4 regions of the Paenibacillus sp. FSL M8-0228 genome follow, and region 4 is predicted to be linked to each of the others. Evidence: predicted binding sites of a transcription regulator. Region 4 holds the regulator's gene; each other region holds the start of a gene.
The links. Region 4 encodes LexA, which represses DNA repair genes until DNA is damaged. Its sites were predicted from a motif close to CGAACATATGTTCG; they were not measured.

Region 1 (5,012 bases), 2.6 Mb from region 4:
TCCGGAGAGAAATCGATGTGTCCGGGGGTGTCTATTATGTAATAGCTGTCTCCTTTATATTCCATTACCGCCTGATCTGCGAACACCGTAATGCCCCTTGCCCGCTCGATGTCGTGGCTGTCCAGAAACGCATCCTGATGATCCACCCGCCCCCGGGACCGGATACTGTTCGTATGGTACAGCAGCTGTTCCGCAAAAGTTGTCTTACCTGCATCCACATGGGCGAACAGGCCAATCGTTAGTCGCTTCATAGAATCCCACTTTCAACGCTTCTTGTTAATACTTCTCATTTTATTAAAGCATAGAAATCGGGAGAGTGGGTAGGAACACTCCAATTAAAATCGGAGAAGATTGGGGGCTTATCTGACTGTGATGAGTGATACCCAATTACCTCTTTGTCTGGCTACTAGTAACCGTTCTGTGATGCGAAAAAGCGTTCAATCATTTGTTTCGTTTCGCTTGGAGTTCTCAATTGAACTGCCTTTCCATTTTCATCAAGGGTAAAATGCCCCCTAAATGCTTCTGGCATATCCTGATACTGTTTCTTGACTTGGTGAAGTGTTTTTTCAAAACAGGGATATCCGTATTTTTTAATTAGTAGAGGCAATCCAAAGGCAGATCTTAAAAACTCATAGGCTACATCACTTATTGCGCATATAAACTTAGGATCATTCTCGCGAAGAGGGGCAGTCGTTAGGTACTTAATCGATTCCTTGTGAAGCTGTTGTTTATCTTTGGCATCTCTATCATCCTTTTTTCTAAACTATATCAAGCCATATAACATACTACATGCCACGCATGGACCCTCTTGAAAATAGTACTCACATAAACTAGAACGCGCTTTCAATCTATGAATAGGCTTAAAAATTTGGTAGACTCTTCATATGAATGCCTAAAGTCAAAGACAGTGCCGAGCGCATTCCCACCTGATCATGGAGAAGAATTTACAGATCATATCATTTGGGCGATAGGCTATTTAATCGGCAATACCAGACGCCGCTGTTTTTGATGAAAACCAACAAACGATCATTGGCTAAAATTCCTTAATCTAATCCAATCGAATAGAACAGGAGAGATCGCTTTGCAGCTCTCAGATTCCACTTATTCCGCAATTAGGGCTCTATGTAAACAAGGCGATGACTTAGTGAAGGCAGGCGATCTTGATGCCGCCAAGCAAAATTGTATTGCCGCCCTCCGTTTATTGCCTGAAAATCATCAAGAATGGGAGGCCGCTACCTGGATATATGTAGCTATTGGGGATGTCGACTATCGTATGAAGAATTACGATAAGGCCTTCAAGTGCTTTTTTAATGCCGTACAGTGTCCGAAGGGGTTGGGTAATCCGTATATTCACCTTCGGCTGGGGCAGTTATATTATGAACAGGAAAACTTTGAAAAGGCGGCGGACGAGTTAACCCGGGCTTACATGGGCGCCGGTATTGATATTTTTATGGAAGACGACCCAAAATATCTTGAGTTTTTGGAGACAAACATAGAGATTTGAAATTTCAGGCTACGCAAGGGCTGATTACGGTATTTTTAAATTTTTTTACCTTCAAACCATTCCATAATATTATTTTCGAAGCTCTTTGCAAGGCGCTGTCAACAGCGGCTGGCGTCATTTCTAACGATTTCTGCAATCTGCTTGGAGTCATGAATAAAAGGACAGTTAAGGCTACTCAATGTGCCCTAACTGTCTTTTTACTAATTAGACCAAACTGTTACTGAAAAACCACCAACTAAGTATGTTATGTTCGTTTTTAGTAAGGTTGGCGGAGGCGTGGGGAGTCGCCCCCCTGTCCGAAGACTAGGTCGCAAGTTTCGCATTATTTGTGATACGGTTCAGCGTATTGAGGTCATCGGCAAAAATGCGTTGTGATTTAGGTATTTCTTACCTACAAAGTCATGCACGAGTCCCGCCGAAATAAAACTTGATCTGATGCAATCATGTAGATTTTAAAACGTACTATATACATTTTCGCATTCAATCGCAGTCGGTTCATAAAAACAATGTTTCTTCCATCGACCTACAAACGGCTGATTATACCAAGTTGGTGGACATGGTCCGGGGTTTTCATACGATCTAGCGAGTATTTGGCTGGCCAATTCCGTTCCCCATTCACAACCCGTTGTGCCAGACGGCGTTCTCTATCTCTTGCTCTTTGATAGTACATACCATGTTGTAGCGCTTCGAACGCATGCGGCTGGTTAATCATTTGGGGAATTGTCCGGATTCCTTTAAAATCGGAACAATTCGCTCTTATTCGGTTAATGCCAACAGCTCCAACAAGGAGCATGCCCATTTCGCCTTCGGCCTCAGCCTCAGCTCGAAGCAACCTTGCCAACATATCGATATCCTGTTTCCTGGATTTTACGACTGCCATTTGCTCACCTCATTTGATTTCTAGACTCATCATATTTTAGGTTAAGCAGATGTGTTACTCTGGCTAAATAAATAGAAAACGATATTAAACAGCCATTTCACTGAACCTTAGCCCATTAGTTGAGTGTCAGTGGTAAAATTCCCCCTCGAAATATGTGATACGGTTCACCGTATCATCTATAGAGCGAAAGCTGATAACACAGTGAAATGTTAGCGACAATTGTTATTGTATTTCTAAGCTATTCTTTGATATCCAATGAATGGCGCAATACCAAACTTTAAGGTGGTGTTCGATCCATGAATGTTACGAACAGCAAAGCAAAAGCGATGGAGATGTTTCTCAAATCACAAAGAGAGCGGCTTACTCCGGAGGATGTGGGCTTGGAGTTTACGAGCGGGAAACGGAAGTCGCCTGGCTTAAGGCGCGAGGAAGTCGCCGTACTAGCAGGTGTAAGCGTCACCTACTATACATGGCTTGAACAAGGGTGGGATCTGACCCCTTCCAGAGATGTGCTCCAAGATAAAGCACTATGTCTTGGGAAGTGTTATCACCTTTATCTTTAAGTTATTTTGATAATTATCTCCCTTTTTCGTCAATTTTCTAATATAAATATTGAACATCCGTTCGTATTGGAGTAAAATCAAACTACATTCATTAATATTACGTACGTAATAAAGGAGAATGCTCTATATGAACTTTAGTTATAGTTTTCCCGCTCTCCGTGGAATTCAAGCAGGGAGAGAATTCTATACAGTGATGTGCCCGCTCAGGCTGATCCCAAGGATATTTCTGTTTGATGAAGAAGAGATTCCCGCTGTACACCGGGCTCAGCGTCTTATGAATAAATCAAGAATTCCGGATATAACCAACTATATTCTTGAGAATCCAAAGGACTACATATTTTCTTCGTTAACGGCATCTGTAGATGGGGAATTAGTCTTTCAGGAGCATTCCAGCGAGCTTAAAGATATAGGATATCTCTCGATCTCACTTGATTCAAAGTTTTTAATTAATGACGGTCAACACAGGAGAGCGGCTATTGAAGAAGCTTTGAAGATTGCTCCAGAACTCGGTGATGAAACCATTTCTGTAGTCTTTTTTCATGATTTAGGGCTTGTGCGTTCTCAGCAAATGTTCTCCGATCTTAATCGACATGCAGTGAACACAACTTCTTCTATCGGTATACTTTACGATCACCGCGATCAAATGTCTCTCATAACAAAGGGAGTAATTTCAGAGATCCCCTTGCTGGATCGATACACCGATCGGGAAAAGGTGAACCTTTCAAAGAATTCTCCTAAATTATTTGCATTAAACCATATATTCAATACGAATTGCAGACTTCTAGGCAAGCGGAAAGGCGAGACGATCTCTGAGCAAGAAAAGGAATTCGTAAATGAATTCTGGATTCTTTTAATTGCTACTATTAATGAATGGCAGCAGGTGCTGAGGAAGAAAACATCACCTAGAGATTTACGGGCAAATTCTATAGTTGCTCATGGTGTTTTCTTAGAAGCTATAGGTATTATAGGTCACTATCTATATTTCTATCATCCAGATGAGTGGCAGAAATATATTGAGAAATTAAAACATATTGACTGGCACAGGGATAATAAAGAAGATTGGCAAGGTCGTGCCTACAGCCATACTGGTCGTATTAATAAGAACAATCAGACTGTTCAACTAACAGCCAATCTCATTAAGAATAAAATTGGACTCCCTCTTACAGAACAAGAACAAAAAATAGAAGATAAATTTAAGGAGGTCTTTCCTCTTGGAACTTAATATTTTTAACACTGGCAGTAAATTTAATGAATCCAGAGAATTGGTGAAAGAAGTATATCTATCTGATGATCGTCCCTGGGTAATTGGCTTTAGCGGAGGTAAAGATTCCACTGCTCTGGTTCAAATAGTATTTCAGGCATTAAGCGAACTTCCACCTAACCAATTAAATAAAAAAGTATATGTGATTTCTTCGGATACTCAGGTTGAAACACCACTTATTATTGATAAAATTACCCGCACCTTAGGAAGAATTCAGACTCGAGCTCTTGAAATGGGACTTCCTATTGAAACTCAAAAAGTAAGACCAAAAGCCGAGCAAACATTCTGGGCTTCTATTATTGGCAAAGGGTATCCAACTCCACGTCAAAAATTCAGATGGTGCACTGACCGGCTAAAAATTGAACCTGCTAACAGATTCATTCTTGAAAAAGTAGATCAGTTTGGTGAAGTTGTAATGCTTCTTGGGGTCCGAGATTCCGAAAGCTCTACTCGAGCCGCTGTCATGCAGTCACATACTATAGAAGGGAAAAATTTAATGCGGCACTCCACCCTGCGGAATGCCTTTGTATTTGCACCGATCAGATCATTTAATGTAGACGACATCTGGGAATTCCTGCTCCAATATCCTTCACCTTGGGGCGATGATAATAATGAACTACTGCAATTGTACCAAGATTCCAGTAGTGAATGCCCACTGGTTGTAGATAAAGAAATCAAGGAAAGTGCGGGTTCATGCGGAAACAGTCGATTTGGATGTTGGACTTGCACAGTTGTAAATGAAGATAAAGCACTGAGTGGATTTATTAATAGCGGTGTAGAATGGCTAACTCCACTCTATGAGTT
Region 2 (5,012 bases), 470 kb from region 4:
CTCACTGCCGATCACACGGAATTTGACCGTTATACCTGTTGACTTCATAAAATCTTCAGTTAATTGCCGCAGCGATTCACTTAACGAATGGTTCAACGGAGTATGAGAGAGCTGATGCAGATGCTTTCGGATATCAACCAGACTGTGTTGGGCGATTCCGACAAGTGAATTGATCCTCTCTATTTGCGCATCTGGTACGGACGATCGCAGTGATTCGACGCCGACGATGAGCGAGGTAAGCGTATGGCCAATCGTGTCATTCAGCTCATGTGACAGCCGGCTGCGCTCCTCCATCAGCGTAAGTTCCTCAATCCGCTTAATATGCTGCTCCAGCAACAGCTTTTGTTCTTGAATAATTCGGGCTTGCTTATGGGACTGAATTAAAATATTAAACGCGAAGCCGATGGCAAAACCAAGGCTGCAGCTAACGATAAACTCATACGGGAGACGATCAGCAATCCAACCGTTCAATACCGGGAATACGATTCCGCTAAGGATACCTGTCCACACATAGTTTCTTCGACTGCTCGTCAAGCCGATAGTAATCACGAGTAAAACAAAAGACCAAAGCAATCCCGGGGCTGCGTAAGCTAAATAAAGATAAAAAAAGCCCGTTACCGTGACTTCGATTGTGAGATACCAGTCTTCTTTCCTATAGAGGATGATTAATGGAACGAGATAAACGACGAAAGCGAGAGAAAGTACAACCCAAAGCGACACAACGGTTAATGACGGATCGACAAAACCAGCGCTTGCGATAATGACCAGCCAAAGCGTTCGTATGGCCACAAGTATCCAATCATACCAGACCCTTTTTTTCATTATCGAGAACACGAATTACGCACACCTTCTTATATTTTTTTGCAAATCAAATTCCGAATGATTCAGACCTATCATGCAATATAACTTCCCGATCCGTCAAGCGAAAGAGGGTGGGGTAACGGCGGTTAGAACGTAGCTTAGCAAGCACGTCATATAAGACAGTTGATAGTTTGTCATGCGGTATATGTGACAAGTCCAAGTACGATGTCATCAAAAGCTAGACGGTTTTATCACTGTTCGATTTAACAATATCAGAGGTAAGGTGAGGGGGTAAAGCAGAACAACATTCAAAATAATAGGAGCGATGCGTTATGAAATCATTCACCATTCGAAAAGGAGTTGCACTTACTTTAATAGCTATATTGGCGGGTACAGTGGCCTATGGAACTGTCCACGCAGAGGGTCAGACGGCAACTTATCAAGCTATCAATAAAGCTGCCAATACCGACAATATTTTATCGTCGGAATTCGCAAAAGAACCCAAAAAAGAACTCAACGAGAAAGAAAAGAAAAGAAAGCATCGGGAAGAAGTCAAACGCGTCATGGATCAAGTAGTTACCAACAAAAGAGTTCCAAGTGTCGTGGCAGGCGGGCTACAGGATGGGGAACGCTGGTCCTACGCTACGGGTACAGCCAGTTTCGAAGTACCACGCCCGGTGGAGCCGGATTTTTCATTCCGTATTGGAAGCATCACGAAGACATTCACTGCTACCGTTGTATTGCAGTTGGCTCAGGAGAAAAAATTGAACCTGGATGATTCGGTCGAAAAATGGCTGCCGGGGGTCATAAAGGGTAATGGGTATGACGGCAACAAAATTACGATTCGTCAGTTATTGAACCATACAAGCGGGCTTGCGAGCTATACTGATCTTGATTTTCGAGATATTACCTTGCCTCAAAATCCATTCCGTTACTATTCGTCCGACGAGCTTATCAGCATGGGACTAGCTAAGCCGCCTGTATATGCGCCAGGGAAGGGCTGGAACTATTCGAACATGAATACTATACTAGCCGGTCAAATTATTCAGAAGGTAACAGGAGAGACGTATGCGGAGCAGATCAGGAAACGGTTGATCGAACCGCTCGGGATGACAGGGACATTTGTAATGGAAAATAGTCACGATATTCCAGGTAAGCATGCCACAGGATATAATATGGACAGATCGGGTCATTTGTATGATTTAACAGAGATGAATCAATCATGGGCAAATGCAGCCGGAGATATAGTCTCAACAACCAAAGATTTGACCACCTTCTTCAGTGCGCTGTTGGGCGGAAAGCTTCTAAATCAAGAGATAATGGACCAGATGCTCACGACAGTAGATTCACCTATAGGTAAAGTTGGACTAGGGATTTATGAAATAAAAACAGCTGACGGGCAATCATACTGGGGGCATGCTGGCGGTACTTTCGGATTTGAATCGAGAGCCTTCGGATCTCTAGGCGGGCAGCATATTTTGGTAACGTGCATCAACTCGGTAGCTCCGGAAGTGGAGCCTGCTCACAATAAAATAATCAATAAGGAGTTTGGCCGTTAAGTTTAAAGCCGACATCGCGTCCTTTATTTGAGGGCGGATGTCGGTTTCTGCTGTGATTAACCGTCGTTTCATGCAATCGAGGCACAAATGTCCGCATTCAGAATAAAACGATAGATAAGATTCACGAGGGGCATAACGACGGCGTATTTTATATTCGGTCGGTCAAGCTCTACTATCGACTTCTTTACCACTCCCGCCAACAGATGGTTTACCGCCAAAATCGTAAAATAGGTTAGACGCAAATTCGATATAGAGAATAAGAAGAGATATATGGATTTTTAGAAATACATAGTAGGTATAGACAACGTAATATTACTAACCTACATATTGCACCAGACTACAATTTCTATTTAAAAAAGACTTCAAGGAAAATCAAACATTAAGACTATTGTACAAAAATATCAGAATTTCGTATATGTTATTCCGCTAACGGGATACGTTAGTTCAATGGAACAGCGACAGTCTAGGACATTATTTTCTCGTACTGGTTGTCACTGTTCCAATTTCAAAGTCCGTCTAAAACTTATTTTATGGAGACTAGCGATATGACAATTCGAAAGATGCATGGAATAATGTCGATACAATCGTATGGGACAATATAGGAGATGAATTTGAGGGAAAGAAACTTAATCATTATTCAAAACTTGATCTAACCAGGTGAATATGCGGTGGTTAGCCAATTTTAATGCTCCAAAATTTTCATTTTATCCCTCTGATTTTGTATTTTCGTCTAGTCTATCAGACCTAGGAATATTTTTCTAGGACAAAAGTTTTGGATTCGGTATATAAAAAGCCTTGTCTAGAACGTATGTTCGGAATATAATTTCTACATAATACATCAGGAGGCTACATACATGTCGAAAAAATTAGAAGGTAACGGCTTATGGGAAAGCAGCAGGATTATCATACCAGAACACAAGGAAGCATACTTAAAACTCATGAAAGACCGTCAGCGGAGAGGCAAGCCGGAACTTGACGATCAGGAAGTCCAGTTGATCGAGCAAGCGCTTATAGAGTCCTACAACACACGTCAACCTATAACACTAGTGGTTTTTAGCCCGTTCGATGACGAAGAACTCACAGGTGTAATCACGTCTATAAATACTGCTCGCAGGGAAGTGAAACTGTTTCGTGGCGAGGATGATTTTAGTTGGATCAAGTTGGAGGATATCATTTTCAGCAAGTATCTAGCAAAAATCTAAGGGTAGTAAATATTCTACTGATGTTATTCAACAAACAAGAAATGTCTCAGCTGCCTTATCTACGACAATTCAGCCGAAGTCTTTCTAGGAGCATTTGATGCTAGTGTTTTAGCTGAGCAGATCAATCCTCATATCGCAATCGAAAACTTCCTGATGACGATGCACTACACCCGCATCAAGTTAAAGAAAGAGGCATACAGATTGGTACAAGACTACTATGGGGAAGCCTACTTTTACAGAAAATCCTGATGAGCTCCAACAACATCGCGCTGGACCAAGGTAACTTTTTCTTCACTAACGGTCCATTTGTTGTGCAAAAAATGGACCGCTAGCGAAGAAAGAAATCAATTCAGGTTAATGAAACAATTCTATGAGCTCTTGCTTGTGTACTTGGAAAATTAACAAAAGAGGCAGCGGGATTCCTGTCTCTTTTGTTATTATTCTACGTCTGAGAAAAGCGGAGTGGACAAATAACGCTCACCTGTATCAGGTAATATGACCACGATCGTCTTGCCTTTGTTTTCTGGAAGCTTCGCAATTTGTGTTGCTGCATAAACCGCAGCCCCAGAAGAAATACCAACAAGCAGCCCTTCTGTTTTGGCAAGCAGGCGTGCAGTTTCAAATGCATCTTCGTTTTTAACTTTGAAAACCTCATCCACATATTCTTCATTAAAGTTATTTGGAATGAAACCAGCACCGAGTCCTTGTAGTTGATGTGAACCTGGAGTACCCCCAGACAGCACTGGTGAATCGAACGGTTCGACGGCTATCACTTTTACAGAAGGTTTTCGTTCCTTCAATCCCTGGCCAACGCCCGAAATAGTTCCACCTGTACCTACGCCCGCAATAAAAATATCTACACCGCCATCCGTATCATGCCAGATTTCTACAGCTGTAGTTTTGCGGTGGATTTCTGGATTGGCAGGATTGCTAAACTGCTGTGGTATGAAAGAGTTTGGTGTTTCGGCAGCCAATAGTTCAGCACGCTTGATAGCGCCTTTCATCCCCTCGGATCCCGGTGTTAACACAAGCTCAGCACCGAACGCAGTCAAAAGCTTGCGACGTTCGATACTAAACGTTTCAGGAAGTGTAATTATAAGTTTATATCCAAGAGCCGCAGCTGCAAATGCAAGTCCGATTCCAGTATTTCCACTTGTTGGTTCGATAATAACGGAGTCTTTATTGATTAAGCCTTTCTCCTCAGCGTCTTTAATCATAGCATATCCAATGCGGTCCTTAACGCTACCAGCCGGATTGAAATATTCCAACTTAGCTACCACGTTTGCCTCAATATTTTGGATTTGGCTGTAGTTCAACAGTGCTAGCAAAGGAGTATTTCCAATTAATTCAGTCAACTTTTGGTGAATTTTAGTCAAAATTATCCCTCCAAACAATTAATTCATATCTACTTACTATGACATAGATATTATCACGAATTTTCCTTCATAAC
Region 3 (5,012 bases), 1.4 Mb from region 4:
GATGTCTATAACAATCATTTGTGTTACCTCAGCTTCGGTCAAACCACCGTTCATTAAATAAGAGGTGCCTGAATCAATGTTGCAAAATTAAACTGGTGTACATGACCATCATTTAATGTAGTTTGGCCCGTAACAAAATGTACATGCTTACCATTTCCGACTGGAATAGCGGGCCCTGTTCTAATCCTTCTCAGATTATGAAAATGGTTCACGAAATCAGTTTTGGTAAGATCAATTTCATGGACATGACTTCTTCCAACTCGAATCGCTTGCCCAGTAACACCTGCAAAGCGGTGGTTATGTCGGTCTGCACCTTCTTCGGCCAGTTTGGTGCTACCTTCAAATTCATGTACATGTCTCTGTGTCTGCTTAGAAGAGAGGGTTTTCTTCTTCACTCCAGCTCTGTTCTTCTGCATCTGTTGGCATGCCTCCTTATGTTTATGTCACTCACAACATCCTATTAAGCAAACATACATAAGTGCTAGGCAACTATCTGCAGTCCTAAGCATAATTTTTTTTTTGTAGTAGAAAGAAGGCTTATGGACTTAGGTATCACAGAAAAAACAAAAGAAGACGAACTTAAAAAGTTCGTCTCCTATACTAGCAGGAAATCCGAGTCGGCATAAAATCGGCATGACTCGGATTTAACAAGCTTAAGATTACTTCAAAAACTCGTGACACCAAGGGTTAATGGATTTTAACCGATACTGCCTTCCATCTCGATTTGGATTAGGTGCAAACGAAACGAGAATCCGCTTAATTACAGGATGTATGTATTTGTGCGCACAGCTAAATTAACGATTTTTCTTTAGTCTTCAAAGCTTTCGGTATCATGGATGGTATCACATTTTACCGAAAGCCTAAATTTTTTCTTCTATTATATATGATGTTTCTTTGGCGATTAACATTCGCCTTTCTTTTCCTCATCCAATACCTCCTTTAGGACAACTGTTAGACTTGCCCCCCACCCAGAACCAAAGCAGCTCGTCGGCCTGTAGTCATTTCTACTATGTATTTACGCAAACTACTTTCCGAATTCACAAGGGCGGTTAAAACAACCTCCTTTCAATATTGATCACCTGACTCTAGAAATAAGCTATTTTCATACTCCAGTAGCCATTATTGTTTTACTAAGAATGTCTCTAAGAAATTCCCTAAAAATCATTATCAAGTATTTTGTAACATCATCATTGGTCAGCAATTTCAAACGATGATCTTTCCAGATGATCTTGCACGTCTGTTCTTCCGTTGAAATTCTTACATAACGCCTGTCACGCTGTACACTTCCATATTTTTTATAATTATACTCATAACAAGCGGCTCGTAATATCAGTAGAATCAGATGTAATAAATTCAATATGCATCTATGCATCACCTCGTTAGATTTATTTATAGACAGGTTATCCGAATTCTTCTCATGTAATTAGACCTAGAAAAATATTCCTATGTTTGATAGACTACTTTTTATGAAGCAGCAGAGTTCCAGGAAAGGCAGGAGTAAAAAAGAATGCTCTGTGATAAATGTGGGAAAGAAATACCCAAAGGAAGCGCCTTCTGTAATTATTGCGGAAGGGAAGTAACTATCAATACAGCACCGCAAGAAAAAACATCCGAAATTAGGAATGATGGTCCGATTCCTAAAGAGATCAGCTATAGAAAGAAAATTATTATCTCAATTGCTCCATTTCTTATTTTATGCCTTATTATCGTAGGCTTTTTAATCGCAGCTCCCTATATCAGTTATATTCAGGCCAAGTCATTAATGAATAACGGTGAATTTGACAAAGCAACTCAAGCCACCTTCACCAATTTGGATGGGTACAAAGATTCCGATGAGTTGATTAATGAAACAAATTATCTAAAGGCACAACACCTTCTAAAAAATAAAGAATACGAAAAGGCTATTGAATTGTTTATCAATTTAGTCAACTACAAAGATAGTGTCAAGCTAAAAACAGAATCAATATACTTACTGGCAAAGCAAAATTCCTCCCAAGGTAACTACGCTTCGGCAATTGAATTACTTGAACCAATCCAAGATTATAAAGATTCCTCTAATTTACTGAGAGAAGCGAATTATCGGGAAGGAGTTAAACAATTTAGGGCGTATAACTTTCGTGAAGCAAAAGAATTATTCATGCAAGTAAAGACTATCAGGACTCAATACAATATTTGACTCAAGCTTCTTTGTATAATAGCTTTCAAGGCATTTGGGAAGATGAATCAGGTTACGAGAAACTGACTTTTAAAAATGGAGAAGTAACCAAGGTACTCTCCTTTAATTCTCAAGATGAAAGCACTTATACCTGGCCTGTTATCCTAATTGGTACAGAATTACATGCTGATAACGGCACAATTTATTACCTAAAGAATGACAAGCTTATTTCAAAGGATGAAAGCCTTGGAGTCAACACCTTCACCAAGATTGGATATTACGAGGATATCCCGCCCGAAAAACTCGCTCCCCAAATTGGTATGTCTGAACAGGAAGTAACTTATTCAAAATGGGGACTACCCAAACATATTAATAAGAACACTACTACTTACGGTGTAAACGAACAATGGGTCTATGATCATTACAAGTACATCTATTTCGAAAATGGAGTCGTAACAGCAATTCAAGATTAGTCCACATGCGGAGTCTTCGGGAGAAATCGAAGGCTCTTTTTACTGCTCAAAAATCCATTGTTCGAAGAAGGCTCAGTGAGCCCGTTCCTTTTTAGGGGACTATACAATAGCTGATATAATATCCTCTAGCTTAATCCAACTAAAATCATCCTCATCACGAAATAGTTTTACTTCACGTCTAGCGGTGTTTATTGATGTAACCACACCTGTTAACTCCGCATCGTCAAACGGACTGAAAACAACCACTGTCACAGGCTGACGTGAATTGTAAGACTCTATTAGAGCATGCTCGATTAATTGTACCTCTTGGTCATCCAACTCCGGTTTACCGCGCCGCTGACGGTCTTTCATTAGCTTCAGATAAGCCTCTTTATGCTCTGGTATGATAATGCGACTGCTTTCCCATAATCCGTTATCTTCTAGTTTTTTAGACATGTATGTAGCCTCCTGATGTAATATGTTCAAATTATATCCCGAACGTATGTTCCTTACAAGGGCTTTTGTTTTCTACTTCTAAGACTTTTGTTCTAGAAAATTATTCCTAGGTCATATATACTAATTTTACTATAACATTACCAATAGATAGGGGTTATGTAATGACTGCAATTGCTGTGATTGCTTTGCTGGCTTTTTTTGTGTTTTTTGTTTTGTGGGCTATAGCTTTAATAAAAAAGAACGGCAAGGCTAAGAAAATGTTTCTCTTTGGTTTAGGTGCTTTCCTAGTATTTATTATTGGAATATCAGTCGCTGACACTCAGAAACCAACCGAAACTAATTCCAAACCGGTAGCTACCACACCTGTTAAAGGGAACGAAGTTACTACTGAACCAGTTCAAAAGGGACAGACTGATGCTAAAAAAACATTGATTGACACATCGCTTCCTTTTGATAAGTTTTCATCTGCTCTCTTTGCATTGCCAGTATCCAAGCAAGGGGAAGCATTCGACAGTGTAAGAAATCAAGTTGTTTCATGGTCAGGCGTTGTTATTGAAGCTGGATCAAGCAGCCTTTATGTCTATGGTAAACCAGCAGATTACAACGGTGAATCATGGTCAGATATTAGCGCTGAAAAGAAAAAACTCGGGGATGTTATTGTTGTAAAAGTTTCAGATCGTTCAGAATTAAATGGTCTTAACCAGGGGGATATAGTTACCTTTAAGGGTGAACTTGGTTCCCGTGGTGTTAAGGGAGAAGCCCATTGGAAACTATATAACGGAAAAATAGAGGGTCGGACAGTAGCAGAATCGCCAAACCTCGGAATTATTACCAAAGCTAAATATAACAACATTAAAAATGGAATGACTTATGAGGAAGTTGCGAAAATTATCGGTGGTCCCGGTGAGGCTGTTTCAGAGGTTGGTGAAAAAGGAGACGAATTTTATACTGTAATGTATTCGTATAAAGGTGAAGTCGGACCTGGTGCAAATGCCGTTTTCACATTCCAAGGCAACAAACTACAAGCAAAAGCACAATTTGGTCTCGAATAAAACAACCCCGGAGCAATCCGGGGTTGTTTTATTCTGTATAGTACCTATTTGCAGCCAGGAGGCGTAACGATCTTTTGATCGCGATCCCAGCCCTCTATTATCATGATGTGGCGGGTATCGCTCTTGTTATCCCATGCAATATTGTTGTCTTGTTCCAAAGCCAGTAGCCCCGCCTTTATGTCCTCTGTGCGCCTTCCTGTCTTTATCTCAGGGTTCTATGCTGTTGGCAGAAAAAAGGTACAGACTCCTCATTTTTCATGAGTAACTTTACCTTTTGCAACAAAGGGACTTTTTCAATCGCCTCTGATATGTTCCACGAGGTATTTCATAGTTAAAGAAACTTTTCACATACTTAAAAATCAATAAGTAAGATATCCATTTCCCCATAAAGGACTTAGTTCTCCCACATTACCGATTCTTAACTTATATGTTCCTGGCTTAACATTGTAAAAAGTTCTTGTTGTATTCAGATTAGTAAATGTCCCTGGAACTGAAATTATTTGCTCATGACTATTATTTCCCCACCCCACTAATTGGTAGCTAACAACAGGATTGTAACGACTATCTTCTAAATATTGAACTAATGTAATATTTACATTTCCTCCGGAAATATTGAATGCCTCATCTGATATAGTATAGCTGTTCACACCATTTAACGTGTAATAGTAAATTGATTGAAGCGATGCTTTTGATTCTGCTTCTCTGTAGACATCTTTGTTACCGGCTCAGCAAATGGAGTTACAGATTTTATGTTGTATGTTGCGTCTGTTGAGGCTGGAACTACAGCATGACTAACTTCAGAAGCAAAAGCTGGGGTCACCATGGTGACAGCTAGAATAGACGTAACGGCAACAGATAATAATTTTTTCATAATAAATCCCTCCAATTAATTGAATT
Region 4 (5,012 bases):
TTTGAAAGTGACAATTTAATTATCATGGCTTGTCTCCTCCTGGTTTAATTTCTCTATGCACACTATTCTTAAAGAGAACCACGTTTTCCTGTCTGTTAGATTTATAAAAAGAGTAAAATGGTAGCGACTGTTCAACTATGTGTGATATTTTAGATCCCCTTCGCTTGCTTAAATGATTCATAGCAGTAGTTAGGTGTGCTGTTTAACACAAAAAAGCAGGAAGAATTCCTCCCGCTTTTTGCATGGAAACAATTATTAACGTCTGCGTTGTCTATCGTTTACGCTAAACAAATTAACAGCCAGTGCGTTACCTCTTGCACGTGCAGTGGCTCTTTGATTGGAACGGATGTTCAATCTTCTTCTTCTTAAATCACGTCTGCAATGTCTTCTGCTCATAATATCACCTCCCTTCAAGAAATGAAGGTGCGGTTGAATCTTAGTGGCGTTTATGCTTACGCTTGGAAATTTTGATATTCAAGGCATTGGTTGCTAGTGCATTTCCGCTTCCTGTTTTAGCAGCTGCGGCTTGAAAGACTTTAACGACCAGATATCTGTTTTTCCCGATGCGATGCTTATACGTTTTAACTCTATTTCTGATCATCTGCATATCTCCTTTGCTTAGTTCTGCTATATACATATGTCAATTGTGATAGTAATGTATCAGCATAAATCTATTAGAAGCAAAAAGAAGCTAGTACCTATATCCCTAAAGGTTAACAAAAAAACTCATGCGAACCTGTCTTCGCCTTTTCAACTTTACGTTGCAGGAGATGTTACAGGCAGGTCGGCATGAGTCTAATGTGTAGAATAAAGATAATATGCAGTTTGTATGAAAATTATTTACTATTAAGGGTGTTAAGTTTTTTTTCGTAGTACGCCTCTTGGGCAAGAATATGATTCAGTTGTTCTGAGAGCTGTTTATATTCTTGGCTGGCCTCTGGGTAATTATTTCTTTCGGAAATTACAGCTTCAAGTTGCTTTTCTAAATACCTGAAATGGATGAGTATTTGTATGTACTGAATACGATCGTAGGTTGTTATGTGTGATTTCTCTTCTGCATACAAATGATCCATTGTTGGAACTGCACAGCTTATGACGATAAATATCATAACAAACGCTGAAATTATTATTTTTTTCATTTAATTCCTCCTACAGAGCTATGAGTAATTAATATACCATATTTAGCTAAAAGAAAGAACGATCTATTAGTTTTGCCCATAACAGTATAGCTGTTCAAGATCAGTGGGGGATTATTTGAGATGATGAGGCTGATTTTATAGTAGATACAATAGGAATAGGTTGCTAAAAGGAAAGAATAGTTGTGAGATACATAGTAAGCATAATAACAATACAAAACCGGCTTGCCCTAGGCAGCCGGTTTTGTATTAGGGGATAGAATAACGGGGAAGGAAGAACGAGAAATCAGTGGAAGTCCCGGAAGAGTCCTACAACTTTGCCCAAAATACTGACGTGTGTCAGACGAAGCGGTTCAAAGGCTGGATTTTCAGGTTGAAGCCGGATATGATCTTTTTCTTTGTAGAAGGTTTTAACTGTAGCTTCGTCTTCATCTGTCATAGCTACAACAATATCGCCATTATCAGCGGTCTGCTGCTGACGTACGATTACATAGTCTCCGTTAGCAATCCCAGCCTCAATCATGCTTTCGCCTACAACAGATAACATGAATATTTTATCCTCACCAACAAAGTGTTGGGGAAGAGGAAAGTAATCTTCAATATTTTCTGTCGCCGTAATAGGAAGACCAGCGGTTACTTTGCCGACGACGGGGACACGACTAATGGAGTAATTAATCAAGTTGCTGTTATCCGATTCGTCTTGACCGAGTAACTCAATAGCCCGTGGTTTTGTAGGATCGCGGCGAATGAGTCCTTTTTTCTCTAAACGATCCAAATGACCGTGAACCGTAGAACTGGAGGCCAATCCGACAGCCTCGCCTATTTCGCGTACAGAAGGGGGGTATCCCTTTAGACGCACTTCATTGCGGATAAATTCAAGAATGGCCTGCTGGCGGCTCGAAATCTTAGACATACCGTATCAACCCCATTTAGTAACGTTTGGGAAAATTATAGCATAGAACCTCCGTTCGTACAAACATAAGTTCTAAATAATCCCTAAAAATAATTGCGAACTTTTGTTCTCTTTTCTATTGAACAAAACAAACGTTCGTGTTATATTGTGAAAACATAAGAACAAACGTTTGGAGGACACAACCATGATGAAATATAGCACCTATCAAAGTATTTTTCCAATGAATATAGAAAATTTACAGGAGACCCGAAAAGAGGGTAGGGCGCGTTTTATGCAGATTATTACCCATACTCTTTTACTTAAGCTTCTTATTATAATGATTGTTGCTTGGATTGCAGGAGCAGGTGTACTTACGGTTTTCGCGGCTCCTTCAGCTTCCAAGGAAGAAGTGACTAAACTGACAGTACAACCTGGGGATACGTTGTGGCAGATTGCCGCGAATCATAAACCGGAACGAATGGATACACGGGTATATATAGAAGGAATTGTGCGGATTAACGGTTTAGAGGATCGGGGAGTGCAGGCAGGTCAGGTACTCAAGCTTCCTGACTTATGATCTATAGACTATTAGAGCTTGTCAGGGAGCGTAATGCGGGAGCCTTGACAAGCTCTTTTCTACATGTCAAAGTGTATTATATCTTTGCTTTTATGGAGGGGACACAATTTGGATATAGACAGCTTGGTACAGCGCATTAATGAATTAGCGCGCAAAGCAAAATCCGAGGGATTAACAGAAGAGGAAACCACAGAACGTGCCAACCTTCGGGAAATTTATTTAGGTAACATTCGCCGTAATTTTCGGCAGCAGCTAGAAACGATTGAATTTGTGGACGATGATACATCGAAGGGAAATGACGGGCTGAAGCATTAATGTTGTTAAAGCGCCCAAGCCTGCAATTTGCCTTTTGTTTTAGGTACCTCTCATGGTATCTATATAGATCAGCTTTGAGGCAATTGTTTTAATGTAATATATCTGGGAAGGAATTGAGAGATGGCCCGATCATTTGAAAGAAAAGTACGCAAAAACACAGCGCATTTAAATAAATCGCGCAAAAAGCAAGGTATTCAAACCATTAGCGGCGCAGGTTCTGCAATGGATATTTTCCGTGGACGTAACATTACTGTGCCAATTATGCTGGCTGGTCTTTCTGTATTGTACATGCTTATGAGTTACTTTTTGACTAAGACCGGTATGCGAGGGATGGATTGGCTTGTATTCGGCCTGTACTTGATGCTGGCTGTTATCTTTTTTATCCGTCGTCCTTATCTGAAAGTGGGAAAGGATACTCTCTATATGCTGAAAGGTGGTAGGGAACGTCCAATGACCGCTGGGGACATGAAAGCCATCAAGATTGAAAAGGGTTACGTAACCGTTGAAAGAAAAGGTAAGGGTGGTAATTTTATTTTCACAAAATCATTAGGTCGCTATGACACGGATGCCATTGCAGAGCGACTTGAGAAGTTTGCGCTATCCAATCAGATACAGGTTGACAAGAAATAACTGATTTAGCCTGTAGCTCTGTAACAAAGGCCGTATGATGTTATTTCATATAACATGCTACGGCCGCTTGCTTAATATGGGCACACATAACGATTCAAATGCTTAATCAAGCAAATAGGCGTACATATACTGTGGAAAGAGAGTGGATAATTCAGATGACGATTCAGGCGGTAATGTTTGATCTTGATGATACCCTTTTGTGGGATGAACGTAGTGTAGAAGAGGCATTTGATGCAGCGTGTCAAACAGGCTCCCGTGAAGCAGGTGTTGATCCAAAAGCTCTGGAGGAAGCCGTACGTAAAGAAGCACGCGCTTTGTATGAATCCTATGAAACCTTTAGTTTTACTCAAATGATCGGCATCAATCCGTTTGAAGGATTGTGGGCGAATTTTACAGCAGGTGAGCAGCCTGAATTCCGTCAATTGGAACAGTTGGCCCCTGTTTATCGAAAGGAATCATGGCGCAGAGGACTCCAGCAACTAGGGATAGATAATGAGAAGTTGGCGGAAAAGCTGGCTACCCAATTTGCTTCGGAAAGACGCGCGCGTCCCCATGTATATGAAGAAACGTTTGAAATTCTAGAACAATTGAAGGGACAGTACAAGCTGTTATTGTTGACAAACGGTTCCCCTGATTTACAACAGGAGAAACTGGATGGAGTTCCTCAATTAGCTCCTTTCTTTGATCATGTGGTCATTTCAGGTTCATTTGGTCGAGGCAAGCCGGATCCGTCTATATTCCAACATGCGTTGGGGCTTCTTGGTATTGAGCCCGAACATGCTTTAATGGTAGGAGATAAGCTGACGACTGATATTCAAGGAGCGTTGGCAGCAGGTGTTCACTCGGTGTGGGTGAACCGAAACGCCAAAACCAATACCACAGAGATCAAGCCGAAGTTTCAAATCAAGCATCTGTCTGAATTGGATGGAATTATTCAGTCGTTAAAGTAAGAAATCTACACCTTTAGAAACGAGTATTAAGAAAACTCCCTTCGCTCGATTGTCACAGAGCAGAGGGAGTTTTTTATTTACACAAGGATAAATTCGTAATTATGCTTTAATGAAGGTTGGATCTTCGAACGGTTCCGCAATCCAGCCATTTTCTTCAATGAACAAGCGGACTGCCACGATCTTTTGATTCTCCATTAAAGTGAAGAAGTGAGGTATATTTTCGGGTACGGAGATAACGTCCCCCGGTGAAAGCTCTACGTTAAAATAGCCGATCTCTTCAGGTCCTTTAATGATAAAGATGCCTTTACCAGCGACAATGGCACGGATTTCATCCTCGGTATGGGTGTGAATTTGCTCAAACTTGGCCAGCAGCTCGTCCAAATTCGGCGTTGCTTCAGATAGAGTGATAACGTCCCATATTTTATATCCGCGACGTGCGGCTAAATCCTTGATTTCGGGTTCAAATGTTTTGAGAACAGCGGCCTTTTGATCATCTGTTAAGGTAAAGTTCT

Region 1: a site for LexA is predicted at 2,998-3,011, ahead of dndB (DNA sulfur modification protein DndB). Genes of this name have one in related genera too.
Region 2: a site for LexA is predicted at 3,162-3,175, ahead of MKY98_RS16345 (YolD-like family protein). Genes of this name have one in related genera too.
Region 3: a site for LexA is predicted at 3,103-3,116, ahead of MKY98_RS08530 (YolD-like family protein). Genes of this name have one in related genera too.

What each region holds. Positions count from the first base shown of each region.
Region 1 covers NZ_JBBOXA010000001.1:5,796,278-5,801,289, forward strand. The annotation lists gene MKY98_RS26240 (elongation factor G) at 1-251, opposite strand, end outside; gene MKY98_RS26245 (tetratricopeptide repeat protein) at 1,082-1,504, shown strand; partial or broken gene MKY98_RS26250 (cell wall hydrolase) at 1,957-2,384, opposite strand; gene MKY98_RS26255 (helix-turn-helix domain-containing protein) at 2,681-2,947, shown strand; gene dndB (DNA sulfur modification protein DndB) at 3,075-4,169, shown strand; gene dndC (DNA phosphorothioation system sulfurtransferase DndC) at 4,159-5,012, shown strand, end outside.
Region 2 covers NZ_JBBOXA010000001.1:3,672,706-3,677,717, reverse strand. The annotation lists gene MKY98_RS16355 (response regulator) at 1-834, opposite strand, end outside; gene MKY98_RS16350 (serine hydrolase domain-containing protein) at 1,134-2,360, shown strand; gene MKY98_RS16345 (YolD-like family protein) at 3,215-3,562, shown strand; gene cysK (cysteine synthase A) at 4,000-4,938, opposite strand.
Region 3 covers NZ_JBBOXA010000001.1:1,822,549-1,827,560, reverse strand. The annotation lists gene MKY98_RS08545 (YmaF family protein) at 54-416, opposite strand; gene MKY98_RS08540 (zinc-ribbon domain-containing protein) at 1,508-2,176, shown strand; gene MKY98_RS08535 (hypothetical protein) at 2,173-2,628, shown strand; gene MKY98_RS08530 (YolD-like family protein) at 2,728-3,063, opposite strand; gene MKY98_RS08525 (hypothetical protein) at 3,225-4,115, shown strand; gene MKY98_RS08520 (hypothetical protein) at 4,768-4,986, opposite strand.
Region 4 covers NZ_JBBOXA010000001.1:3,201,982-3,206,993, reverse strand. The annotation lists gene MKY98_RS14145 (GNAT family N-acetyltransferase) at 1-26, opposite strand, end outside; gene MKY98_RS14140 (hypothetical protein) at 256-396, opposite strand; gene MKY98_RS14135 (hypothetical protein) at 437-601, opposite strand; gene MKY98_RS14130 (hypothetical protein) at 837-1,139, opposite strand; gene lexA (transcriptional repressor LexA) at 1,423-2,049, opposite strand; gene MKY98_RS14120 (LysM peptidoglycan-binding domain-containing protein) at 2,237-2,605, shown strand; gene MKY98_RS14115 (DUF896 domain-containing protein) at 2,714-2,920, shown strand; gene MKY98_RS14110 (hypothetical protein) at 3,041-3,550, shown strand; gene MKY98_RS14105 (HAD family hydrolase) at 3,706-4,500, shown strand; gene MKY98_RS14100 (1,2-dihydroxy-3-keto-5-methylthiopentene dioxygenase) at 4,600-5,012, opposite strand, start outside.